DNA from 4 places in the Megasphaera elsdenii DSM 20460 genome. Region 3 is predicted to be linked to each of the others. Evidence: riboswitches for the same ligand, from Rfam matches in the RefSeq annotation. Region 3 holds a riboswitch; each other region holds the start of a gene.
What was found. Region 3 has a riboswitch for S-adenosylmethionine ahead of C6362_RS09930 (methionine ABC transporter ATP-binding protein). Riboswitches for the same ligand answer to the same signal wherever they lie in the genome.
Positions count from the first base shown of each region.

Region 1: linked by a shared signal. The riboswitch ahead of C6362_RS05880 (RNA-guided endonuclease InsQ/TnpB family protein) and the one ahead of C6362_RS09930 (methionine ABC transporter ATP-binding protein) in region 3 are both predicted to bind S-adenosylmethionine.
Region 2: linked by a shared signal. The riboswitch ahead of metK (methionine adenosyltransferase) and the one ahead of C6362_RS09930 (methionine ABC transporter ATP-binding protein) in region 3 are both predicted to bind S-adenosylmethionine.
Region 4: linked by a shared signal. The riboswitch ahead of C6362_RS05120 (MetQ/NlpA family ABC transporter substrate-binding protein) and the one ahead of C6362_RS09930 (methionine ABC transporter ATP-binding protein) in region 3 are both predicted to bind S-adenosylmethionine.

Region 1 covers NZ_CP027570.1:1,254,018-1,258,103, reverse strand. Annotated here, with positions in the region: gene C6362_RS05885 (MetQ/NlpA family ABC transporter substrate-binding protein) at 300-1,133, opposite strand; SAM riboswitch class I at 1,265-1,358, shown strand; gene C6362_RS05880 (RNA-guided endonuclease InsQ/TnpB family protein) at 1,565-2,821, shown strand; gene C6362_RS05875 (MetQ/NlpA family ABC transporter substrate-binding protein) at 2,964-3,794, shown strand; gene metF (methylenetetrahydrofolate reductase [NAD(P)H]) at 3,993-4,086, shown strand, end outside.
Region 2 covers NZ_CP027570.1:2,197,794-2,201,879, forward strand. Annotated here, with positions in the region: gene C6362_RS10405 (hypothetical protein) at 1-1,076, opposite strand, end outside; SAM riboswitch class I at 1,216-1,316, shown strand; gene metK (methionine adenosyltransferase) at 1,376-2,566, shown strand; gene priA (replication restart helicase PriA) at 2,709-4,086, shown strand, end outside.
Region 3 covers NZ_CP027570.1:2,087,196-2,091,281, forward strand. Annotated here, with positions in the region: gene C6362_RS09925 (methionine ABC transporter permease) at 129-782, opposite strand; gene C6362_RS09930 (methionine ABC transporter ATP-binding protein) at 763-1,806, opposite strand; SAM riboswitch class I at 1,894-1,991, opposite strand; gene C6362_RS09935 (aminopeptidase) at 2,051-3,283, opposite strand; gene C6362_RS09940 (MATE family efflux transporter) at 3,288-4,086, opposite strand, start outside.
Region 4 covers NZ_CP027570.1:1,096,599-1,100,684, reverse strand. Annotated here, with positions in the region: gene C6362_RS05130 (FAD-binding oxidoreductase) at 1-1,129, shown strand, start outside; gene C6362_RS05125 (MFS transporter) at 1,235-2,383, opposite strand; SAM riboswitch class I at 2,650-2,748, shown strand; gene C6362_RS05120 (MetQ/NlpA family ABC transporter substrate-binding protein) at 2,837-3,661, shown strand; gene C6362_RS05115 (3'-5' exonuclease) at 3,803-4,086, shown strand, end outside.

The sequences.
Region 1 (4,086 bases), 830 kb from region 3:
GGTTCGATTTCTTCCGCGGTGCCACCCAGATTGACTCAGTGAGTCCAGCTCTACATGTACGGCCCATAGCGATACACGTTTCTTTGATAGCGGTGGAAATACACCGTCGCACCCTACTGGTCACCGTTCAGGCCGCATCTCCCGAATCCATTCTATCCGCCGGTCCGTGCCGAACTCCCACTGCCATCGGCTCGCTGGAACTGCCACATCAGATATACTCGTTTCGTTCATCGACAAATCCATTTAGATTTTGCTTTATTATATACTTGTCAGGCGCTCATTGTCAAGCCTTACACCGCTTATTCAGCCGGTTCAATCGTACCGTTGTACTTGTCGGCAATGAATTTCTTGACGCCATCGGAATGGAAGATTTCAGCAATCTTCTTGTATGTCGGATTATCCTTATCTTGAGCTCGGACAGCCAGGACCATGACGGCCAGCGGTTCGTCTTTCGGTTCCAAGAAGATGCCCTGTTCCTTGACGTTAAGGCCGGCGCTCATGACGTAGTTCATAGTAATGACAGCCGCATCGACGTCACCGAGGCTGCGCGGCAGCTGGGCCGCTTCGATTTCTTTGAACTGGAAATGCTTGGGATTATCGACGACATCAGCCGGCGTAGCCTTGAATCCTACGCCCTCTTTAAGTTTCAGCAGCCCTGCGCGCTGAAGGAGCGCCAAGCCGCGGCCGCCGTTAGTCGGGTCATTGGGGATAGCAATGACAGCTCCGTCGGGCAAAGCGTCGACACTCTTATATTTATCGCTGTAAATCCCCATGCGCATGAGGATCGTGTTGCCAATAGGTACTAAATCCGTACCATTCTGCTTATTGAAATTATCCAGGAATGGCTTATGCTGGTAGCTGACCAAGTCAATATCTCCATCAGCCAGGGCCTTGTCCGGCGTAATGTAGTCGGAAAATTCGACGACTTTGATGTGAATCCCCTGTTTTTCTGCTTCCTTAGCCACGGCTTCGACGACTTCAGCATGAGGACCCGCTGTGGCTCCGATCTTGATTTCCTTGTCGCTGCTGCCGGCACTCTGGCCATTATCCCCCTGACCGCCGCAACCGGCAAGGCCGACAGCCAATACGGCTAATAAGGCAAGCGGTAAAAATTTCTTTTTCCATTGAATCATAACTGATTCCCCCTCTTTAGATTGTTGTCTAAATACTACGCTTTTAGTATAGTTTTGTCAATGCCCTTAAGATAGACCTTGACAAATAGCCTATCCATGATAAACTAAGAATCAAGACAACTTTAGAACGACATTTATCCAGAGTGGTGGAGGGACTGGCCCTATGAAGCCCGGCAACCGATAACGACGGTGCCAATTCCTGCGGATTATTCCGAGAGATAAAGAATCAGCCATCAAACCTCTTTCTCTTTCGGAAAGAGGTCTTTTTTATCTTTTCCCGCCAGAAGACTCCCACCTCTTAGGTGGGGGATGAATGGCGGTGCTTGAGTGGGTCCAAGGCCCGTAAAAAGCACAAAAACGCTGTAACTCATCTTAAAAATCATCACTATTTCCCACATAATAATCATATAATAAAAAAGGAGGTGAAAAATGTGTATCTTACTCAATCAAATGTCATCAGAAATCTTTCCAAAGAAGAATATGCCATGCTGCGGGAGATGTGCCAATACAGCAACAACCTCTACAACGTGGCTCTCTACAACATCAGGCAATACTATTTCCAAGAGAAGAAGTTCTTGAAATACGAAGAAAATTACCATGTCTGCAAGGAAAACGAAAACTACGGTCTGTTGCAGGCTGGCGTGTCTCAGCAGATATTGAAGGTGGCTGACCGCAGTTTCAAGTCATTCTTCAATCTCATAAAAAAGGCAAAATCAGGAGAATATCGCTTCAAGGACATCAAAATGCCTCACTATCGGGAAAAAGGCGGCATGTTCAACCTGATTCTCTCCACGAACGCCATAAACGTAAAAGATGGATTCTTGACGATCCCCATGAGTCGGGGATTTTCTAAACGGCATGGCCGTAAGCCAATCAAAATCCCTTTCCCTGCAAGACTGAAAGAGAAAACCATCAAGGAAGTCCGTATCTGTCCCATATATAATGGCAGATACTTCAAAATCCAGTATTACTATCTTCAGGAGAAAGAACCTCAAGACGTTTCACCGGACAATGTCCTTGCTATCGACATCGGTCTTGAAAATCTGGCAACTTGCGTGACCAACACCGGGACGGCGTTCATCATGGACGGGCGTAAACTTAAATCAATCAACCAGTATTGGAACAAGCAGAAAGCCTACTATCAGGGGATTGCCGACAAACAAGGACAGAAGAAAACGCACAGGCTCTATGCCTTAGCAAGAAAACGTAATAATCGGACACAGGACTACCTCCGCAAGGTTGCCCGCTATATCATCAACTACTGTATCGAACACCGTATCGGAACCATCGTCTGTGGTTATAACGGTGACTTTAAACGTAGTATCGACCTGGGTAGGATAACCAACCAGCAGTTTACGCAAATCAGTTTCGGTAATCTGCGTGAAACACTGGAAGGACTTTGCGAGCGTTACGGTATGCGATATATCGAACAGGAAGAATCTTACACTTCTCAAGCAAGTTGCTTGGATTTAGACGATATTCCTGTCTATAATCCTGAACAGCCGTATACTGGCACGTTCAGTGGGAAGCGTATCCACCGTGGCTTGTACCAGTTCGCCGATGGCAGGATGGCCAACGCGGATGTGAATGGAGCATACAACATACTCCGTAAAAGTAAGCAGAACTTCGATTTCGAGGGACTGTGTAAGGGGCTTTTGGACAGCCCTTTGAGAATAAGGATATCCTGACAGCTAACTCCTTTGGAATAGGCTGTCAGGCGTTAGTCCATGTATCAAATTTCTCAAGAATCTCCCGCTTCTATAAGCGGGAGAGGTTCAAGGATAATGACGGAACAGAAAAGTCTATACTACATCATTAGGAGGAATCTTTATGAAAAATCTCAAGAAACTTTCCATTCTCGCCGCTTCAGCCCTGCTGGCCATCGCCGTCCTGGCTGCCGGCTGCGGCAGTGATTCCGCTTCCAGCGGCTCGTCTTCCAAGAACACGACAGTCACCGTCGGCGCCACGCCCGTACCGCACGGTGAAATCCTGAATGAAGTCAAACCGCTCCTGGCCAAAGAAGGGGTCGACCTGAAAGTCGTCGAATTCACGGACTATGTCAAACCGAACCTGGCCCTGAACGATAAGGAAATCGACGCCAACTTCTTCCAGCATTCACCGTACCTCGACAAATTCAATAGCGAACACGGCACAAAATTGAAAGCCATCGCTAAGATCCACGTCGAACCAATGGGCATTTATTCCCATAAAGTCAAGGACTTGAAAGACGTCGCTGACGGCGCCAAAGTCGCCATCCCCAATGACCCGACCAACGGCGGCCGCGCCCTCCTCATCTTGCAGAGTGCCGGCCTCATCGGCTTGAAAGATGGCGGTAACATCACGTCGACCGTACAGGACGTCGAAAAGAACGATAAACACCTCCAGTTCGTCGAACTCGAAGCCGCTCAGATTCCCCGTTCCATCGATGACGTAGACATCGCCTTGATCAATACCAACTTTGCTATGGAAGCCGGTCTCAATCCGCTGAAAGACGCGCTCTTCCTGGAACCGAAGGATTCGCCGTATGCCAACGTCCTCGTCATCCGCGAAGGTGATGAAAACCGTCCGGAAATCCAGAAACTCGTCAAAGCCCTCCAGTCTCCGGAAATCAAGAAATTCATCGAAGACAAATACCAGGGTGCTATCCTGCCGAGCTTCTAACAGCTGGACATTGACTTCGTTATCCCATATAATGAAAGTATCCGAAAAGGGCTGTCGCGCTCGCGGCGGTCCTTTTGTTTACAATGATTATTGTCTGGAAGGCTCCCCTAATAGGGGAGCTGTCAGCGCAGCTGACTGAGGGGTTGCTTTTCATCATGCAGTCCACGGAATTCTGTAAAATCAAGGGGGAAACAATATATGCATACGAACGAGCTTTTTGCCAAAAAAACGGTCTTTTCTTTTGAAGTCTTTCCGCCGAAGAAGGATATTCCCATCGAAACGGTCTATCCGA
Region 2 (4,086 bases), 110 kb from region 3:
CCGCTGATGAGGAGAATAGCACCAAAACGGCGCTGGATGCGGCGCTGCCAGTCTGGGTCGCCGCCGGCCAGGGCAAGCTGGCGCCCCGTGAGGAAGCGGTCGAGCTGACGCGTATAGTCGCGCTGGGTCATGAAGGAAGGCAGGTCCAGGCCGCGGTCTTCCGGCTCCCGGGCCGACCGAGACGCTTCCTGAGGCGTCACTTTCCGGTGCGCCTGTCCGCTGGAAAGGTCCGGCCGTACCTGACGCTTGTTGAGTTCCTTGCGCAGGGCCAGGAGTTCGGCGATTTGGCCGGATGCCGTTTCCTTGATCTTTTCGATATACTGTTCCTGCTTGCGGATGCGGTCTTCATATTGCTTGCGCTCCTGTTCGCGGCCGGCCCGTTCGCTTTCTAATTCCTGGCGCAGCCGTTCCAGTTCGGCCAGGACCGTCGTACGGTTTTTTGCTTCCAGGCGCAGGCGCAGGAGCTCTTCCTTATCGGCGTCCATCTGGGCCTTTTCCTCCCGCAGCTGCTGAAGTTCTTCTTTTTCCTTGCCCATCATCATGGCCGGCGTTTCCTGGCCGCCTGTGACGGCTTCGTCAGACCAGGGCTGGTCGCAGATGGCCATGAGATAAATGCCCAGGGCGTGGGCCACAGCGTGCTTGGCCATCTGTACATCTTCAAAGACGTTGGTCAGCTCAAGAATCTGGCTGTCCGTCTGGAGCATGAGCAGGTCGATGATGCCCATATAGGAAAAGGATTCCATGGTCTGCGCCATGTCGTAGCGTTCGAGGTGAATCGTGCCGGCGTAGATTTCTTCCGGGTTTTGTTGGGACGTATAATACGTATTGATGAGCAGCCGGTCTGCCGTCCGTTCGTAGATCCGCAGGACCAGGGCGTCTTCCTTGTTCGTGCCGGTGTAGCGGCTGAAGGTCAGCCGTTCCTGGGACAGGAGGGTCGTCACCAGGTTTGGGGTCTTATACCACTTGCCGAATACTTCGACTCGTTTGGCCAGCCGCAGGTCGCCGGGTTTGCTGCAGGTGGCATAATCAAAATAAGGGTCGTTGAAGAATATATCTCTAGGCCGCAATTTGGTCATATCTATCATCCTTTCTATCTTCTGTAGACATTATACCCCTGCCTGTAGGGAGGCGTCTAGTAGACAATGTTTTTTGGACATAAAAAATACTTGCAAAATAGGCAGACTTGAATTATAATGGATGAGCAAAACAAATAAAGAACCATCAAGAGACGACGGAGGGACTGGCCCTGTGATGTCGCAGCAACCTTCAGCTATGAAAGGTGCTAATTCCAGCAGTGATATACTGGCAGATGGGGATTAGAAGCCCCTCTCATGAAGTCATGGATGAGGGGAATTTTTTTTAAGGAGGATCACTCATGGCTAAAAATCGTGAATTCTTTACATCCGAATCCGTCACCGAAGGCCATCCCGATAAAATGGCCGACCAGATTTCGGACAGCATTTTGGATGCCATTCTTGCAAAAGATAAAAACGCCCGCGTTGCCTGCGAAACCTTGGTAACGACCGGCATGGTACACGTCGTCGGCGAAATCTCTACGACGTGCTACGTCGATATTCCGCACATCGTCCGCGAAACGATCCGCGATATCGGTTATACCCGCGCTAAATACGGCTTTGACTGCGATACCTGCGGCGTCCTCGTCTCCTTGGACGAACAGTCTCCGGATATCGCCATGGGCGTCGATGACGCCTTGGAAAAGAAGGAAGGCAATACAGATAAGTTCGATACCATCGGCGCTGGCGACCAGGGCATGATGTTCGGCTATGCTTCCAACGAAACGGACGACTACATGCCGCTGCCTATTTCTTTGGCACACCGTTTGGCCCGCCGCCTGGCAAAGGTCCGCAAAGACGGTACCTTGCCGTATCTCCGTCCCGATGGCAAGACTCAGGTCACTGTCGAATATGAAGACGGCAAACCCGTCCGCATCGACACCATCGTCATTTCGGCACAGCACAGCCCGGAAGTCAGCCGCGAACAGATTGAAAGCGATCTCCTCGAATTCGTCATCAAACCGGAACTTCCGGAAGGCTTGTTCGACGACAAGACGAAACTCTTCATCAACCCGACAGGCCGCTTCGTCATCGGCGGTCCCCAGGGCGACTCGGGCCTCACGGGCCGCAAGATCATCGTCGATACCTATGGCGGCATGGCTCGTCATGGCGGCGGTGCTTTCTCTGGCAAGGACCCCACAAAAGTCGACCGTTCGGCTGCCTATGCAGCTCGTTACGTCGCCAAGAACGTCGTCGCTGCCGGCTTGGCTGACAAATGCGAAATCCAGCTGGCTTATGCCATCGGCGTAGCCCGCCCGGTTTCCATCCACGTCGAAACCTTCGGCACGGGCAAAGTCCCGAACGAAAAGATCGTCGAACTCATTGAAAAGAACTTCGACCTTCGTCCGGCTGGCATCATCGCCATGCTCGACTTGCAGCGCCCGATTTACAAACAGACCGCTGCCTATGGCCACTTCGGCCGCAACGACCTCGACCTGCCTTGGGAAAAGACAGACAAAGCCGATACGCTCCGCAAAGAAGCCGGCTTATAAGAGGCGGTTCGATAAACTGAACATCCAAAAAAAGGGGACTGTCGCATCACTGCGCGGTCCCTTTTTAAGTGTCATTGTTTGCGGGCCGCCTTGACAGGACGGCCCCTACGAACCACAAACCACGAACTACGGAGGTGTTTCTTTGTTTGCTGAAATCATCATCAATACGACGGCGAAGCGGCTGCAGCAGACCTTTTCCTATATCGTCCCCGAGGGGATGGCTGTCCGCGTCGGCAGCCGCGTCCTCGTGCCTTTCGGTCATCGCCGGGAAGAAGGCATCGTCGTCGCCCTGCAGGAACACCTGGCGGAGCCGGCTGATTTCACGCTGAAGCCCATTGAAGGCCTGCTCTCGACGCAGACCGGCTTCCAGGAAGAGATGATCCGCACGGCCCTTTGGATCCGCGATTACTACGTCTGCAACTTGTCCGATGCCCTGCGCCTGTTCATGATCGATAAGAAAGGACTGGTCCGCCGCGATGTCGTATCGGCCGGACCGGCCCAGCCGCAGACAGCGGACGAAGCGCGGCTACAAACCTATGTGGCCGGAAAAGGGCGCTGTGAAAAAGGCGCACTGAGCCGCCGGTTCGGCCAAGACCTCGTCGAGAAGGCTTTGGCCAGCCAGGTCCTGACCAGCCGGATTTGTTATAAGAACCAGATTGCCGACAAGATGGAAGACTGGCTTTCTTTTGCTGCCGACGATACGGAAGCTATTCTCCATGGCCGTCGCCGCCAGCAGGAACTGCTCCAGGCCTTGAAAGCCAAGGGCGAAGGCCCTGTCTCTTATTGGCAGGGACAAGGCTACAGCCGCAATCTCATGCGCCGCCTCTGTGCGACGGGATTGGCCTGCTGGAGCCAGCGGCCGGCCAGGACGACGAATGTCTTGCCGAGCCTTGCCCGGGACGAAGCTTTTTCCCTGACAGCGGAACAGCAGCAGGCATTAAAGGTTATCGGAAGCGATGAGCATGGTAAAACCTACGTCCTCCACGGTATCACCAGCAGCGGCAAGACAGAAATCTACATGCAGTTAACCAGCCAGGCCCTGAAAAAAGGGAAACAGGTCGTCGTCTTAGTGCCGGAGATCGCCTTGACCGGCCAGATTGTCCGCCGCTTCCTGCGCCGTTTCGGCGACGATGTCGTCGTCATGCACAGCCAGCTGTCCCAGGGGGAGAAGCGCAACAACTGGCTGCGCATGCAGAACGGGACGAGTCATATCTGCATCGGTGCCCGGTCGGCGGTCTTCGCGGCGGCTCAGTCCATCGGTTTGTTCATCGTCGACGAAGCCCACGACAGCTCGTACAAGCAGGACGAGGCGCCGCGCTATCATGCCGTCGCCGTCGCCCGCCAGCGGGCCGCGTATTACGGCTGCCCCGTCGTCCTGGGCAGCGCGACGCCGGCGCTGGCTGACTATTATCGAGCCTTGCAGGGAGAATACGTCCTGGTCGAACTAAAAGAACGAGTCGGCCATCGCCCGCTGCCGGCTGTCCAGGTCGTCGACATGCGGGATGAGCTGGCCCGGGGCA
Region 3 (4,086 bases):
GGAATCCCATTCACGAACCCGTCGGGTATATGTAAGACTCCCGTGACCCATTGTCATGAGCGGGCCGCCCTCCGGGACGGCCCCTACAGAAAAAGGGCTTGTCGCATACGCGACAAGCCCTTTTTCTATCATTTCTTATTCTTTTTTCTCGATGCGAAGTCGCCGCCGGCCTGGATGACGTTGACGACGACGATGAGGATGATGATCGTCGCCAGCATGACGTCGGGACGGAATCGCTGGTAACCGTAGCGGATGGCGATATCCCCGAGGCCGCCACCGCCGATGGCGCCGGCCATGGCCGATGCCCCGATGAGGTTGACGATGAGGACGGTGATGTTATTGATGATCGTCGGCAGGGCTTCCGGGATAAGGACCTTGCGGATGATCTGGAAGGGCGTAGCCCCCATGGATTCGGCCGCTTCGACGAGGCCGAAATCGACGTCGCGGATGGACGTTTCGACGAGACGGCTCAGGAAGGGGATGGCGACGATGGTCAAGGGGACGCAGGCTGCCGTCGTACCGATGGACGTGCCGGCAATGAGGCGCGTCAGCGGGATGATGGCGACCATGAGGATGATGAACGGAATGGAACGGATGATGTTGACGATGGTTCCAAGAATCTGATTGATGAAGCGGTTTTCCAGGATATGGCCTTTGCTGGTCGTGACCAGGGTGATACCCAGGGGAATACCGATGATGCCGCCGATGATCGTGGCGACAGCGACCATATAGAATGTTTCTTGAATGCCTTGGAGCATTAACTTAATTATTTCTTGGGACATAACCTAAAACCTCACTTCCAATCGGTAATGTTTTGATATACGAGAATGCCTTGGCCTGTGTTTCCATATCGCCCATGATGACGACGATGAGGTAGCCGAAGGGTTCATCCTGGATATAGTCGATGTTGCCATAGAGGACGCTGACTTCGACGTTGAACTTGCGGACGACGTCGGCGACGACGGGATCGTTGGTGGCAGCGCCTTTGAAGCGCAGGCGGACGAGCATGTTGCGGTCCGGTGCAGGCTGATTGGTGACGCCCAGGTTCTTGATGCCTGCCGGCAGTTCCATGTTGATGATGGACGTGACGAAGTCTTTCATCGTCTGGGACTGAGGATTGGTGAAGATGTCGACGACGCGGCCCATTTCCTTGATGACGCCGCTTTCGATGACGGCGACGCGATGGCAGATTTCCTTGACGACGGCCATTTCATGGGTGATGACGACGATGGTGATGCCCAGGCGCTTGTTGATGTCCTGGAGCAGTTCCAGGATGGATTTCGTTGTCTGCGGGTCCAAGGCCGATGTGGCTTCGTCGCAGAGCAGGATCTTCGGGTCGCTGGCCAGGGCGCGGGCAATGCCGACACGCTGTTTCTGGCCACCCGAGAGCTGGGACGGGTAATTGCCGGCCCGGTCGCTGAGGCCGACCAGGTCCAGAAGAGATGCGACTTTCTTTTCGATGACGTCTTTCGAGGCCCCAATCAGTTCCAGCGGGAAGGCAATGTTTTCGGCAACCGTACGGGATGATAACAGATTGAAATGCTGGAAAATCATGCCGATGTTCTTGCGTTCTGCCCGCAACTGGGATTCACTCATCTTGGTCAGGTCCTTGTCGTCGATGATGACCTGGCCGCTCGTCGGCTTCTCTAACATATTGATGCAGCGGACCAGCGTCGATTTGCCGGCGCCGCTCTTGCCGATGATACCGAAGATTTCGCCGTCTTCGATGGTCAGGTTGATGCCTTTCAGGGCCTGGACCTGAGCCGAGCCGCCGTAGGTCTTGGTAATATTTTTCAGTGTAATCACAATATCAACTCCTTAAAATAGGCGTAACTAGGGAAAAACAACAACAAAAAAGGCCGTCATGCAGATGACGGCCGTATATACGGTTTCATTTCATCTGTCGGAATGTTCCGTTGGAATTGGCACCTTCCCGATAGGGGGTTGCCGCAGCGTCATCGGGCCAGTCCCTCAGCTGCTCTGGATGAAGGGTATATGGTTGTTGCGTCTTATAATAGCACGGATGGCCGGGCTTGTCAATGGAAAATCGTTATTGTGCCCAGTCGCCATGGGTAAAGACCGGCACCGTCGTGCCGTCTGCCTTGGTCCCGGTGATGGTCAGGTCCGGCGAACCGACCATGAAATCGACGTGGATCATGGAATCGTTGAGACCGGCTGCGGCGATGGCGTCTTTGTCCATATCGGCGCCGCCAGCCAGGCAGGTCGGATACGATGCGCCCAGGGCCAGGTGGCACGAGGCGTTTTCGTCGAAGAGCGTTTCATAGAAGAGGATGCCCGACAGGGAAATGGGGGAATGGTAAGGGATGAGGGCCACTTCGCCGAGGCGGCAGGCGCCTTCGTCGATGGCGATGAGTTTCTTCAGGACGTCTTCACCCGTTTCGGCGGCTGCGGCGACGACTTTGCCGTCTTTGAAGGTCAGGTGGAACTTGTCGATGAGGTTGCCGTTATAGACCAGGGGCTTGGTGCTGTAGACCGTGCCGTTGACGGCGTCGGCCTTAGGCGCGGAATAGATTTCTTCCGTCGGGATGTTGGCGTTGAACAGCAGGTGGTCTGCCGTCTCTTCCATTCCGCCCTGCCAGATATGGCCGTCCGGCAGGCCGAGGGTCAGGTCCGTCCCCAGGCTGTTGGTATAATGGAGGCTGGTGAAGTGCTGATCCGTCATCCAGGTCCGGCGTTTCTTCAGCTCTGCCAGATGGGAGTCCCAGTCGGCCAGGGCATCGGCACCGTCGGCGCGGGATGACTGGAGGATTTGCTTCCACAAGGCTTCATAAGCGGCGTCGGCGTCGAGGTCCGGATAGAGGAGCTTGGCCCAGATGGCACTGGGGACAGCGGCGACGAGCCACGTCGTCTTCGAGGCCATCATGCCGTCGATGTATTCCTTGAGGGCTTCGTTCTGGGCCTTCTGCTGGGCGAAGATCTTCTTAGTGTCGATGCCGTCCATGAGATACGGGTTGGCCGAGATGAGGCTGAGGAAGGCCGCTTTCTTATGGTAGTAATAGAGACTGAAGTCGCGGCGCCAGTCCGGCAGGGACTCGAAGTACTGCTGGTCTTCGTGTTCGTAGCGCAGGCGGGCCATGGCGTCAGATCGCCAGTTGCAGACGACCTGGGCGGCGCCGGCCGTATAGGCCTCTTTTGTCAAGAGGGCGACGAAGTCGTGCGATTCGACAGGGGCGTTGATGACCAGGGTCTGGCCTTGCTGCAGGTTCAGGCCCTTCTGTAAGAGGACGCGGGCATAAGCCGTTAATTGCTGAGTAGTTGGCATAAAATCACTCCTTAGTAGATGGGTATGAGATGGGAACTTTCCAGGCCGTATGTTTCCACAGGCGCCAGTTCAGGGCGCTGGCATTGATGGCCAGGCCGATGATGAGGCTGATCCAGTAGCCATAGGGGCCGTAAGACGTGGCGTGGGCCATGGCATAGCCCATGGGGATGCTGATGAGCCAGTACGTCACGAAGGCGACATAAGTGATGATCTTGACGTCCTTATAGCCGCGCAGGATGCCCTGGACCGGCGTACCGGCGGCATCGAAGAAGGAAAAGGCGACGGCATAGAAGATGAACATGCGGATGGCCCAGAACGTCTCGGCATCGCTGGTAAAGACCCTGGCGATGGGGTCGATGAAATGATAGGTCATGGCGATGAGCCCGAGGGCGATGACAAAAGCCGTCATCTGGCTGAGCACGGCGTATTGCCGGGCTGCGGCGTAATTGCGGGCGCCGACTTCATAGCCGATGACGATGGTCGCCGTCAGGCTGATGCTCCAGGGCAGGGTGTACGTCAGGGTCGAATAACTGATGGCGGCCTGGTTGGCGGCCAGGTACAGCGTGCCGAACTCGGCCATGAACAGGCCGACGATGGAGAACAGGCTCGTTTCGCAGAAGACGGCGATAAAGATGGGAATGCCCAATTCCAGCTGGTGATGGATGTGATGCCAGCTGACGGGCCGCAGGCGGCTCCACAGGTGATAGGACCGGAACGGTTCCATCCACTGCAGGACAGCTGCAAAGAGCAGGAAAGACAGCCACGACGCGATGGTGATGGCATAGCCCGTGCCGATGCCGCCC
Region 4 (4,086 bases), 990 kb from region 3:
CGGCGGCCTGGTTCTCTGCATGGACCGTCTCAACAAGATTCTCGAACTGAATGAAGAAGGCATGTACATGACCGTCGAAGCCGGTGTCCGCACGGTAGACTTGCAGAATGCCGCCAAGAAAGTCGGCCTCATGTATGCCGGTGACCCGTCCAGCGCCGAAAGCAGCCTCATCGGCGGCAACCTGGCTACCAATGCCGGCGGCCTGCGCGCCGTCCGCTACGGCGTCACCCGCGACCAGGTCTACTGCCTGGAAGTCGTCACCCCTACTGGCGATATCGTCGAATGCGGCCGTATCCTCAAGAAATGCTCGACCGGCTACGACCTGGAACAGCTCATCATCGGCAGTGAAGGGACGCTGGGCATCATCACCAAAGTCACAGTCAAACTGATTCCCCTGCCGCCGTACCGCTTCGACGTCCTGGCCATCTATACAGATCCGCGCCAGGCTTTGCACATGGTACCGAAATTGATGAAAGCCGGCATCGATCCGACCAGCGTCGAATACATGGACAATTCCTACGTCCGCGGCTGTGCAGACTACTGCCATTACAAGGATATGCCCCACTACGACGACGGTATCTACGTCATCATCACCGTCGAAACCTTCCACGAAGATGAACTGGACACCAAGATGGACGCCGTCTGCACGATCTGTGAAGAATCAGGCGCCGCCGAAGTCCTGGAAGCGGATGACCGCGTCTGGAACATGCGCCGCAACTGCCAGACCTCGGTTGAACTGCAAAGCAAGGTCTTCCTCACAGACGACGTCGTCGTGCCGGTCCATAAAATTGCCGGAACCATCGAAAAGATTATGGATATCGGCAAGGACTATCCCTTTGAAGTCAAGATCAATGCCCACATCGGCGACGGCAACCTGCACATCGTCCTCTGCAAGATGGACATGAGCGACGAAGAATGGGAAAAGAACGTCGAAGAATTCCATCAGCAAGTCTACGCCTATGCCTACAGCGTCGGCGGCCGCCTGGCCGGCGAACACGGCATCGGAGCCAAGAAATTAAAATACATGGAACAGTTCACACCAAAAGGCGAACTGAAAATCATGAAAACCATCAAGCGGGCCATGGACCCGAAAGACATCCTCAATCCGGGGAAAGTGATTGATGCGTAAGAAAAAAGCCTGCCCCTGCGGCAGGCTTTTTTAGTTTGACGTTTGATGTTTGACGTGATGGTTTCAAATTTATCCCTACTTACATCAAACTTCAAACATCAAACCTCAAACCTCAAACTTCCCCAACAGCCGCATGGCCATGACGGTCATGATGATTAAGAGGACTGTGACCAGGGTAAAGGAAATGGTCAGGCTGAAGACACGGCCGATGAAGCCCAGTACGGCCGGTGCCAGGAGGATGCCGACGTAGCCGATGGTACTGACTGCGGCGACGGCATCGGCGATGGGCATTTCTTTTTGCGTCCCCAAGAGGGAGTAAAAAACGGGGACCGTGTTGGCGCAGCCGATACCGATGAGGACGTATGACGCGAACAGTAACGGGCCGCCGCTGATGAGCAGGATTCCCAAAAAGCCGACAAAGGCGATGGGCAGGGAAAAAGCCAGGAGACGCCGCGGCCCGATATGCATGGTCAGGGAATCACCAGTCAGGCGGGACAGGAAGGCCGAAGCCGTGAACAGGGTCAGACCCAGGCCGGATTGGGAAATGTCGATGCCTTTTTCCGTCGTCATGAAGACGCCACTCCAATCGTTGATAGAGCCTTCGACGAGGAAAGATATCGTACAAATCAGCCCAATGAAGACAATCGTTCCTTTGGGCCGCACGAAATGGCTGCCGCCACGGCTTTCATTCCGCTCACTGTGAAGATGGGGCGAAAAGAAGAAGACACAGGCGGCAATCAGGACGGCACCGGCCAGGGCAACGCCTTGCCAGGGCAACCGAAATTGCAGCAGCAGGGCGAAAAAGGCAGCGCCGGCAAAGTTCCCCAAAGACCACATGGCCTGCATTCCCGACATGAGGCGCTTGCGGACTTTCCGTTCAATGAAGATGCCGTTGATGTTGACGACGACATCGAGCAGCCCCAGGGAGGAACCGAGGAGAACTGCCACCAGCAGCGCCGCAGTATAAGCCGGCACATAGCAGAGAACGTTCAAGACGACGGCAATGGACAGGCCGGCAGCAGTCAAAGAGCGGCGGCAGCCTAAGCGCCCGGCAATAGAGCCGGCCAGCATCATCATGATCAGGGCTCCCAAGCCGACGGCCAGCAAAAGAAAGCCCAGATGGTCGTCGGGAATCTGCAATTTCCGCTTCAGGAAAGGAATGAGCGATGCCCATGATGTAAAACCGAAGCCGCCAAGGAAGTAAAAGGCTTTGGCACTGTAAATCTGCCAAAGGATATCTCGTTTATTCAGCATTCCATCACCTCACAACAAAAAAGCCGGATAAGAAACCACCCAGGCCTGCAACTTTATCGAAGAACGTGTTTACGTACACGCCCTTCCTCCGCTACAGGACTGAAGTGACATCTTATCCGGCTCTATACCATACGAGTATAAGCCTCCGATGAGTTTTCTTATTATAACATAAAAAGAAATTTTTCTCAAGAAGCGCAGGATTGTCAAAAATTTCTTGACAGATTCCCCGCCAGGTGATAACATGTACACCAACAACAAAACATTGTCTTTCATCAAGAGCAGTCGAGGGAATGGCCCGATGACGCTGCGGCAACCCCCTATCGGGATAGGTGCCAAGTCCAGCGGTATATACCGGCAGATGAACGAATCGCAAATTGAGCCGTCATCTGTATGACGGCTTTTCTTTTTGACCGGCAAGCCCTTATATTCGTCATCCAGAAAGGAAATGATTACATGAATGCAACAGTAAAAAAACTCTTCGCCGCCGTCCTCATCACGACGACGTGCCTCTTTGCCGCCGGCTGCGGTTCGTCTTCCAATTCCGGTGCTTCCGGTGATAAAAAAGAAATCAAGATGGGCGTCACTGCCGGTCCCCACGCGGAAGTCATGGAAGAAGTCGCAAAAGAAGCAGCTAAACAGGGTATCACCATCAAAGTCGTCGAATTTAACGACTATGTCCAGCCGAACAAGGCCCTGGCCGAAGGCGATCTGGACATGAACTCCATGCAGCACCAGCCGTACATGGACAACGTCGTCAAGAAACAAGGCCTGAAGATCACGTCTATCGGCAAGACCATCATCCTGCCCATGGCTGTTTACTCGCACAAATATAAAGACATCAAAGATGTCGCCGACGGTGCCAAAGTCACCATCCCGAACGACCCGACCAACGGGGCCCGCGCCCTGCTCCTGATCCAGCAGGCCGGCCTGATCAAGTTGAAGAACGGCAACTCCGTCGACGCTTCGGTTACGGATATCACAGAAAATCCCAAGAACCTCCAGTTCGTCGAACTCGATGCCGCTCAGATTCCCCGTTCCCTCGACGACACGGACCTGGCTTGCGTCAACACCAACTACGCCATCCCGGCTGGCTTGAATCCGCAGAAGGATTCGATCCTCGTCGAATCGAAGGATTCGCCGTATGCTAACGTCATGGCAGTCCGTCAGGGCGACGAAAACAACGAAACATACAAGAAAGTCTTAGAAATCTACCAGTCGGAACCGATCAAGAAATTCATCGAAGAACACTTCCAGGGAACTATCCTGCCGGCATTTTAATGGCTCATGACTCGTAGGGGCCGCCCAAAGGGCGGCCCGCCTGATTCATCTCAAAAGGGCTTGTCGCACGTGCGACAAGCCCTTTACTTATGGTATAATAAAGATTGTCCATCAGATTCAGAAAGGAGACACTTTTTTATTATGAAAGCCGTATTTGTCGATTTCGAGATGAACCCTATCGGCCGGGACCAGAAGGAAGCGCGCCGCATCTGCAAGGGTGAAATCATCGAAATCGGTGCTGTCAAGATAGACGAAGACGGGAAGGAAATCTCGTCGTATAAAGAATATGTGCTGCCCGAATATACGACAGCCATGAACCAGACCTGTCAGGAATTGACGGGAATCACTATGGAAATGCTGGCCGGGAAGCCCCATTTCCGCCAGGCCTTCGACCATTTCCTGACTTGGTGCAACGAAGGCTGCCC